Regions from separate parts of the Clostridium sp. 19966 genome, predicted to be linked through region 1. Evidence: a T-box and tRNA genes for the amino acid it is inferred to sense, from the RefSeq annotation. Region 1 holds a T-box; the other holds one or more tRNA genes.
The links. A T-box is a leader RNA that pairs with one kind of tRNA and senses whether it is charged. The one in region 1 lies ahead of thrS (threonine--tRNA ligase), so its partner is inferred to be a tRNA-Thr.

Region 1 (5,330 bases):
TAAAAATTATTGGGATTATAGCGCAGCCTATAAAATGGGCATACTGAATCATCATTGCAATAGGGACATATCATTAAAAAAGCCTCCTTTATACTACTTACTAGGGTATGAAACGAGATCAAAAAAAGTTACACAAGATTTCATTAGTATGGGTGAAACTTGTATTGGACAGTGGAGATAATAAATGATAAAGTATTCATAGAGTTACTTTATTTAACATTTAACAAACAATGCAAATAGGAGTTGGGGTTTATATGTATGAACAGGATTATATAGAAAGGCTTATAAAGTCCATAGGTCAACTGTTAGTAGGCATATTCATGGGAAAAGAAAATGTAATAAGCCTTAAAGAAGAAGAAAGTGAAGTAATACTCTCAGGAGAAAAAGTATTAGAAATAATGCTTAAGAAATATATTAGTGAAGGGAAAATAAATGAAGCGGAAGATATTTTATTTGATACCCTTGAAAAGCATAAATCTCCAAAGTATTTTGAAGTAGCATTGTGGTTCTATAGTGAGATCAATAAATTAGAAGAAGATGAACTTACCAGATACAATTTTTCAAAGCAGGAAATAGTGGATGGACTAGAAAGCATTAAAAAACTCTTCAAAGAAAAATAATATTAAAAATGAAGCGAAATATTAGATGGCAGGGAGAAGAGAATAATGGAAGAAACTTGGTATAAATTGGATAATGCAGCTAAAATATATCCAGCTATACGGGAAACTAATTGGGCACCAGTATTCAGAATTGATGCTGTTTTAAAAGAAAAGGTTCACCCAGAAATATTACAAAAAGCATTAAATATAACATATAGAAGATTTCCTACCTTTTCTGTACATTTCACTAAGGGATTATTTTGGTATTATTTTGAACCTAATGAGTGCGAACCAGAGGTAAGAATGGAAAGCGATTATGCTGCGGCTCCTTTTTCAGAAGAGAAGGATAAAGGGTATCTTTTTAGAGTGCTTTATTACAACAGAAGGATATCATTAGAAGTATTTCACTCTATCACAGATGGTTTTGGGGCTACAGTTTTTCTAAAAACATTAATATTTAATTATATAACATCACTTAATGGGGAAGAACCAATTAAAGAAGCCTTAGATTTAGATAGATACAATATTTTTCACTATAAAGATTTACCTAGTGCTGAGGAAACGGAAGATTCTTTTTTTCATGTTGCAGCATCCGAGGATAAGCTGAATCTAAAAGAAAGCATAGCTTTTAAAATTAAAGGAACACCAATTAAAAGAAACACATTAAAGGTGCTTCATGTGATAGTTAGTGTTAATTCACTAAAGGTTGCAGCAAATAAATTCAATGCTACAGTAACTGAATTTTTAACGGCTCTATTCATACACTCCGTACTCAATGCTAGAATTTATCATCCTGGAGAAAAAAAGCCTATAAAGATATCTGTGCCAATAAACCTGAGAAAACGGTTTGCTTCTAAAACTGTTAGAAACTTTTCTTCTTATGTAAATGTAGAATATAAACCAGAAGTAGAGGCAGACAATGTTAATCTTGAAGAAATATGCAGAGAAGTTTCAAGACAAATAAGAGAAGGAACTGAAATATCGGCGTTAAGAAGCAAATTTAGTGGAAATGTAAATGCTGAGAAAAATATTTTAATGCGTTTAGCTCCATTATTTTTAAAAAATCTAGTGCTGAAAGCAAATTTTAGTTTATATGGAGAAAGAATAACTACATCTACTTTATCAAATATAGGAAACCTTACCTTGCCTGTTGAAATGATAAAGTACATAGATAGGTTTGATTTTGTTTTGGGAGCGCCAAGAGAAAATGTATTTAATTGTGCTGTTATAAGCTTTAATGATGTGATGAGCATATCTTTTACTAGCACCATATTAGAAAATACTGTAACCAAAAGCTTTACAGATTCTTTAGTTAGTTATGGTATATCTGTTAGTGTGGAAGCGAATTATTAGGAGGATATGTAGTATGAAGTGTAGAAACTGTCATGTTGAAATAAAGTATAATGCAAATAATTGTCCACTATGCGGAAAACATTTGATTGAAAAAGAAGAGTATAAAGTATACCCTGGTGTTGGAAAAGGCGTGGTAAAAACTACCGGCAAACAGATGAAAATATCGATTTTTATTCTTGTTTCGGCAAGTATCATATTATTTATAATTAATTTGCTCACACCACATTATTATTTTTGGTGTACAGTAGCTATATTTGGTATATGGCTGACATTTTTTATTATAGTAAAGCCGCTTATAAAAAAGAAAATAACTGCCATGATGGTGGTAGAAGATAATATCTTAGTAAGTGTATTTTTGGTTGTAGTGGATAGCACCTTTAATCAAAATGGATGGGCTATGAGCTATGTGGTGCCTTTTGTTTTATGGGGATCCTCACTTATAGTAACAGTGATAGTTATATGTATAAAAATGACTTGGAAAGAATTCTATCTTTTTCAGACGTCTATAGTTATTATTTGCTTTATACCTATAGTTGCTAGATTGATATTCAAATTTGTGCTTTGGCCAAGCATAATTTCGGCGGTGTATGGAGTAATAACAATTATTGCTATGATAATTTTTGGAGATAAGAAATTTAAATATGAAACGAAAAAAAGGATGCATTTTTGAAAAATAAATTTATTGCAATTGACAGTGCTAATAAAAGTGATATAATTATTTAAAGTAAATATGTAATTCTATGATGAGGACAGTAGGCATTGAAGGATTTAAAGAGAGAGAATACAGCAGCTGAAAGTATTCTTAAATTTGCAAATGTTGAATACCACCTCAGAGTGACTCTAATAAAGTCCGGTAAATCCGTTAAAATTATTAAAGTGAACTGCTTTTATTTTTATAATGCAGCTAATTTGGGTGGAACCGCGGGAATTTATACTCTCGTCCCTTTTCAAAGTTGAAAAGAGATGAGAGTTTTTTATTTTATACATATTAAAGAAAGGATGAGTAAAATGATAAAAATAAAATTAAAAGATGGCTCAGTAAAAGAATATGAATCACCTGTGGCCATAATAGATGTAGCAAAGGATATTAGTGAAGGTCTTGCAAGAAATACCTTTGCTGGTTTGATTAATGGTAAGGTAGAGGATCTTAGATTTATAATTAAAGAAGACAGTGAATTAAGTATATTAAAATTTGAAGATGAAGAAGGTAAAAAGGCTTTTTGGCATACAACTTCGCATGTACTGGCTCAAGCTGTAAAAAGATTATTTCCAGATACAAAGCTTGCTATAGGTCCAGCTATTGATGATGGTTTTTATTATGATTTTGATAAAGAAGGTTCTTTCTCAGCAGAAGAAATTGAAAAAATTGAAGCTGAAATGAAAAAGATAGTTAAAGAGGAACTTCCTATTGAGAGATTTGAGCTTCCAAGAGCTGAAGCATTAGCATTTATGGACGAAAAGAAAGAAAATTATAAAGTTGAACTTATAAAGGATCTTCCAGAGGATGCGGTAATATCCTTTTATAGGCAGGGAGAATTTGTAGATCTTTGTGCCGGACCACACCTTTTAAATACTAAATATATAAAAGCCTCTAAGCTTACTTTAGTGGCAGGAGCATATTGGAGAGGCAGTGAAAAAAATAAAATGCTTACTCGTATATATGGGACTTCTTTTACTAAAAAATCTGAGCTTGAAGAGCATCTTGTAAGAGTAGAAGAAGCTAAGAAGAGAGATCATAATAAACTAGGAAGAGAGCTTGGCTTATTTACTACTTCTGATGTTATAGGACAGGGTCTCCCTTTGTTAATGCCAAAGGGAGCAAAGGTAGTTCAGGTACTTCAAAGATTTGTAGAGGATGAAGAGGAGAGAAGAGGATATGTTTTAACAAAAACTCCTTTTATGGCTAAGAGCGATCTTTATAAGGTATCTGGTCACTGGGATCATTATAAGGAAGATATGTTTGTGTTAGGTGATGAAGAAAAGGATGAAGAAGTGTTTGCTCTAAGACCAATGACTTGTCCATTCCAATTTACAATATATAATAATGATCAGAAGAGTTATAGGGATTTGCCTATAAGATATGGTGAAACTTCAACACTTTTTAGGAATGAATCTTCTGGAGAAATGCACGGACTTATAAGAGTAAGACAATTTACTATTTCAGAAGGACATCTTGTAGTTAGACCAGATCAATTAGAGGAAGAATTTAAAGGAGTTGTAGATTTAATCAATTTCATGATGACTACCCTTGGTATAGAAGGGGATGTAAGCTATAGGTTTTCTAAATGGGACTCAAAAAATAAAGAGAAGTATATTGGCTCTGAAGAAGAGTGGGAAAGAACTCAGAATATAATGAGAAATATACTTGATCATATAGGCTTAAAATATAAGGAAGCAGAAGGAGAAGCTGCATTCTATGGTCCAAAGCTAGATATACAATTTAAGAATGTTCATGGGAAAGAGGATACTATAATAACTGTTCAAATAGACTTCGCTTTAGCAAAAAGATTTGGAATGACCTATGTGGATAAAGATGGAGAAAAGAAACATCCTTATATAATCCATAGAACTTCCATAGGATGCTATGAAAGAACTTTAGCAATGCTTATTGAAAAATATGCAGGAGCTTTTCCAACCTGGATTGCTCCAGTACAGGTAAAGGTACTACCTATATCTGAAAAATATCATGATTATACTGAAGAAGTTGTTAAAAAACTTCAAGCAGCAAGAGTGAGAGTAGAAGCAGATTATAGAGCTGAAAAAATCGGCTATAAGATTCGTGAAGGACGTATGGAGAGAGTTCCTTATCTATTAATATTAGGAGAAAAGGAAGCTGAAAACAAGGAGGTAGCAGTAAGAAGCAGAGTAAATGGAGATGAAGGAGCATTAGCTTTGGATACTTTTGTTGAAAGAATTATAAAAGAGATAGCGGATAAAGTTAAATAATTATAAATAATAAAAAGGGTGTTTTAAATGCTTCGTCTTTAAAACATCCTTTAGTTTTTAATAAAAAATTTCTGTGCGATATAAAAATTTTAATGATAAAATATATATTATATAGTAGGAAAGGAAGAAAAAATTATGAAGATTTTAGTATATAGTTATAGACAAGATGAGGCACAGTATTTTGAAGAGTTCAAAAACAAATATAATGTGGAATTGACCTTATATAAAGAAGGACCAAGTATAGAAAATGCTGATCTTGCTAAAGATTTTGACTGCATAAGTATAATTACAACTCCTATATCATCTGAGCTTATGGGAAAATTTTATGAAAATGGAGTGAAGTTTATATCTACAAGAACTATAGGATATGATCATATAGACATACAGAAAGCTAAGGAATTAGGTATTCATGTGGGAAATGTAACTTATTCT
Region 2 (5,330 bases), on a different contig from region 1:
AAGAGATAAGAACTCTTGGAAAAGGAAACATAGATTTCACCGTAGGAAGTTCTCTAGATATATTTGGTGGAAGGCTGAGCTATGATAGGGTTAAACATATTTGACTGGATATGTTTTAAAAGAAGGAAAGTCTAAAAAGCTTTCCTTTTGATATTTCCTGGGGAATATGAGGGCTTCCATATAAACCATTATTTAGCTTTGCTTATATGCTTATGCCTTGGATCTCTAACTTTAAAGTACAGTATTGCAAAAGCTGCAATTGAGGAAAGCATGGTTATAAGAAACAAATAATTATATCCGAATATATCTGCTATGGAGCCCATAGGGAGAACTATTAAGGATATTGGAATCATGATTATGCTGCTTATGGCTATATAGGCAGCTCTTTCACTGCTGCTGCAAAACTCTACTGTGATATTGCTTACGGAAACATCCCTAGCACCTTGAGCTATGGAAGCAAGCACAAATATAATATAAAAAATAGCTACATTCCCAGCCAGCATTGCAATAATAGCTCCTAAGGCGCAGGATATCATTCCAATTACAAGGTTAAGCTTATGACCTTTTTTATCACCTAGATAGCCAAGTACCAAGTTTCCAGCTACATAAGCAATGGAGGTGACAGTGGTAAATATTCCTGCATAGGAGTCTGGAAGAGAAAAATGCTTTATGGAATATACGGAATAAAATGCAGTTACAGCTATGCCTAGCTCAAAAAAAGCTCTGGATATAACGAAGCTTCTGAAATCTTTATTGCCTTTTAGTATGGATGGAATTCCCTTTACAAATAGCCAAAAATCCTCAGTGTTTTCATTAACTTCATCCTCAGGTTCCTTCAAAAATACAAAGGCTGCCCAAGAAATCATAAGAATAGCGAAGCATATAAAAAATAGAGCAGCATAATTATAAGGATAAGCTATATTGCCAATGATATAAGCAGTAAAAAAAGAACCAATTATTCCGAATAGTTGTCCTATTATAGCTCTGGCAGACATCAGTCTTCCTCTTAAGGATATAGGAGTGATTTTTGATATGAGGTCAAACCAAACCGGACCTGAAAGACCTCCAGCCACCATATAAAAAACCAGCATAAAAAGAGCAGAAAATAAAACTATATTAGGAGCCTTGCTGCCCCAAATTACAGTAACAGTTCCTAAAATAAGCCATGGAATTCTCTGAAGCAGACCAATAAAAGCTGTAAAAGGCTTTTTAACAGACAAATTCTTAACATAATGAGCAGCAAATAATTGAGGAAAGCTGCTGCCGGCAATAGTAATAAAAGGTATCAAAGAAATTAAAAAATTGTTGGCTCCCAGCTTCTTTAAAAATACAGGAAAGATAGTGTTAAAGGATATAAACACCAGCCCCAAGGAAAAAGCAGCTCCGTCCACAGAATTTAATATAAAATTGTATTTTACGTTCTTTTGTATAAATTTATCTCTTTCATCTTTGCTCATCATTTTTGCCAACCCCATCCTACCCTTCATAAAATTAAAACCTTTTCTTAAGGTATATTTTATGAAGTATGAGACATAAAAACAATTGGATTTTTTTCTATAAATAATCATGGATAAATGGAGATTTTTATAAAGCATGTGGGTCAAGCATTCATAGAAGTGCATAAAATTAATTGACTTTGAATCGTAATTATAAAATGAAGGTCTATGAAAACACACAATATTGACTATAGTATACAAATAGGAGTATATTATAAAGGTAAAGCCTAATTATAGGCTAAAAGAGAATATGCTTCCATGGCGCAGCTGGTAGCGCAACTGATTCGTAATCAGTAGGTCAGCGGTTCGATTCCGCTTGGGAGCTTAGTGATATCAAGGGTTGAAGAGATTCAACCCTTTTTGTTTTTTGTAATTGACGACGGATTGACGACGGGAAAATAAATACTTTATATTTGAAAATTTAATGTTAAAGTTGAAATGTAATTCCTTTAATTAAAACATAATATATTGGAAATTGTCACGTCCATAATTTCTATTAAGTAACTAGTAAATATCGAAAAAAGTTAAAAATAGAAGGAAATTTCGATTAATTGTAGAAATAGTAAATATGAATAATCGGGAGTGATATTATGGAAAATGATACAATAAATAGAGAGGCAAGTGATTCTGACAAAGGGAGAATATTGCAAAAATTAAGAGCCGTCGATCGACTACTTGATTTTCATTTAGAAAGTAATGATGTTATGCATTTTTTTTGTACAATTGAATATAAAGAGGATAAATACGAAAAATTCATAACAAAAGAAGGCGTATATAAAAATTATGAACAGAATAAAGATTATAAAGAGGGAACAGTCTTCACTTTTAATAGTGAAGAAGTCTACAAAACTATAACAAGTTTTTTAGACGTTTGGATTGAAGAAAAACTAAGTAAAAGTATACAGTTTGGATTTTATACTAATGCCGTTTATGGAAATGAATATAAAACTGGCATATTGAAAGATATTATGCAAGATAAAGTTGAAATTCCGCTTTTGGAATCACTGAAATTACATAATTATAAAGAAAAAGGTGTATTTAATTTATTGGTAAGAGCATGTTGTAAAGCTTATGAGAAAATATACAGTAATCATAAGGAGAAAGGAAACAGTGATATTATAAGAGAATTTTCTGATGATGATTGGGATATTTTCTTTAAGTCAATAACATGGGAATTTGATAGCATTGTTGATAATGAGCTTAAAGACAGAATAAAAACTAAAATTAGAAAGTCTCGCTATTTTGATTCAAATTTATATAATCAAGAAGAGTTTATAATGGCAAGATTGGAAAATTTGATAGAAGAAAGTCAATTTGCTTCAGATATGGCAGGAAGATTTGTACACGTTTCACAGGTAAACCAAGTATTTCTTGAAATTAGTAGAGGAGTTAATTTAAAAGTAGATAAAGCTTACGAGGATTGGGACAACCTTCCTGAGCCTACTGATAAAAGAAATATTATAGAAAAAATAAAAGCTGTTTGTCCCACTTATGGAGATAGAAATATTGGTAAAATATCAAGGCGCGTTTCAGCAGGAAGAAGTGAACATAAGAACGTAGATGAACGAGAATCTAAATCTTATCAATATAGAGTATATGAGGCTTGCGATGACGTGATTGACAAGTACCTTGTAGAAAAAAATAAAGAAATAGATGAGGATACTATTAATAATGTGTTTAAACAGCTAAAATGCTATTCAGAAGAATATTTAAAGGACAAATCTCGTGACTATAGGTATTGCTTTAAGAATAGTGATGTTTTAGAAAAAACAATATTAATATTATATGATAGTTGTTTTTTATCTTTTGAAAAGGGTGAAAATAATGGATGAAAATAGAAGTAAATCTAAAAAGCGTATAATGTTCATAGAAAGTGAAGATTATTATTTTATAACATATAATTTGCTTTTAATATTATATAAATTTAACTGCTTAAGTATTGATACTGCATTTAAATATCCTGAAAAATTAGCTTCATTAATATATTTTATATCAAATTATAAAAATATAAATTTATTTAAAATGGCTATAGATAAAAATATAATATTAAATAGTACTGATAAGGAAAGAATATTAGACATATATGCTAAATCAAAAATTATTAAAAAGGATTTACTTAGGATATTATTCGCATTAGAACGAAAAAAGATAATAAATTTAATAAAAAACGATGAAGTAATAGAAGTAAGTGTTAATATGAATTCATTAGGGAAAGATTTTTTTAAAAATAGATTGTTTAATATTGAAATGGACAATATAGATGAAATAAAAAAAATCTGGTCTAGATTAAGAACTGTGAAATATAGTACCTATTATGATAAAATTTTTAAAGAAAATGGGGTGGCGAAATGGGATTCCTAGCGATAAGAAAGGTAATGTATATTGGAGAAAAATATACATATGAATCACCATGGCTTAATAATGGATTAAATATAATTAATGGGGGAAATGGTACTGGTAAGACCACTCTAATGAATTTAATATATTTTGCATTGGGAGGATCAGTAGGAGCTTTTGATAAAAGCAGTAAAAAAAGTAAGCATACTCAAATTTGTAGTGATAAAAATAATTATGTGAAATTATTTGTAGAAATAGATAATAAAGGTTATTGCTTAACAAGATTTATATATGAAAATGATATAACTGTTCTAGCTAGTGGTGAAGCAATCGGAGTTTTTCCGGTGAATAGATATAATGATAGTTTTACATTTTCCGATTGGTTATTAGATCAATTGCATATAGAAGTGCTTGAAATATTTCAAGGAAACATAAACTGGAAATTAAATTTTTATGATTTAATGAGGCTAATTTATCATGATCAACAAGCAGATCCTAGCCCGATTTATAAGACATTAGATAATAATTTCTATTTAGCAGATTCTGAGATGTATAGAAAAGCTATTTTTGAAGTTTTAATGGGAAAATCATATGGAGAATACTATAAAAAGGTTTCTGAACTAAAGAGAAAAGAAAAGCAAAAAGAATTGAAATCAGAAGTATTAAGCTCATATAAAGTTGTTAGAAAAGAGCTATTAGATGATGAAGATGAAGTGAACAGTATATTTTTAACTGAAAAAAATAATGAGTTAAAAATACAATTAAATATGTTATATAACTATAGAAATTCTATGAGATTGGTACCTAACACTACAAAATCGACATTATCTCAATTTGAAAATCTAAATAAGGAACTTTTAATTTATCAAGAAGAATTAAATGAAATGATATATGAATATGATAGAATCATAAGAGAGAAAGATAGTATAGTAGTTTTGAAAAACGATGCATTTATAGAACTTCAACAAATAAAAAAAATTATATTTACTCAGGAAAAAATAGATGTATTTAATCCAGATGTATGTCCATATTGCTTATCAAAGGTAGAACGAAAGGAAAATCACTGTATTTGCGGAAATGAAATTAAAGAAGATGATTATCAAAAGTTTTTTTACTCAAGTAATGAATATAAAGAGATATTAAAATCAAAGCAAAAGTCTATTGTAACAATGGATATTGCAATTGAAGATTGCGACATAGAAGCAGATGAAATATATAAAAAAATAGAAGAAAAAAAAGAAAAAATCAGTAATCTAAAAGCCAAAATTATTGATAAATCTAAGGATATAAATGAATCATATTCATTTAGTAGTATTTCTGAAATAGATGATAAAATTCTAGAAATAAAAGAAAAAATACAAAAAATAGATCAAAGTATAATATTAGAAAACAAAAGGGAAAGTTTGGAGAAGGAATTAAAAAAGGTTTTATCAGAACTTGATAAACTAAAGATAGATGTAAACATTCTAGAAAGTATAGCTCAAAAGGAAATGATTG

Region 2: it encodes a tRNA-Thr, which carries the amino acid that the T-box ahead of thrS (threonine--tRNA ligase) is inferred to sense. The anticodon was not compared.

The regions. Positions count from the first base shown of each region.
Region 1 covers NZ_JACTOJ010000016.1:109,289-114,618, forward strand. Annotated here, with positions in the region: gene IAI10_RS16075 (DUF4163 domain-containing protein) at 1-74, opposite strand, end outside; gene IAI10_RS16080 (DUF6483 family protein) at 255-620, shown strand; gene IAI10_RS16085 (hypothetical protein) at 666-1,952, shown strand; gene IAI10_RS16090 (DUF6320 domain-containing protein) at 1,966-2,622, shown strand; T-box leader at 2,684-2,900, shown strand; gene thrS (threonine--tRNA ligase) at 2,961-4,898, shown strand; gene IAI10_RS16100 (D-isomer specific 2-hydroxyacid dehydrogenase family protein) at 5,034-5,330, shown strand, end outside.
Region 2 covers NZ_JACTOJ010000012.1:28,143-33,472, reverse strand. Annotated here, with positions in the region: gene hisA (phosphoribosylformimino-5-aminoimidazole carboxamide ribotide isomerase) at 1-104, shown strand, start outside; gene IAI10_RS13340 (MFS transporter) at 189-1,460, opposite strand; tRNA gene IAI10_RS13335 (tRNA-Thr) at 1,749-1,821, shown strand; gene IAI10_RS13330 (hypothetical protein) at 2,087-3,328, shown strand; gene IAI10_RS13325 (hypothetical protein) at 3,321-3,857, shown strand; gene IAI10_RS13320 (hypothetical protein) at 3,845-5,330, shown strand, end outside.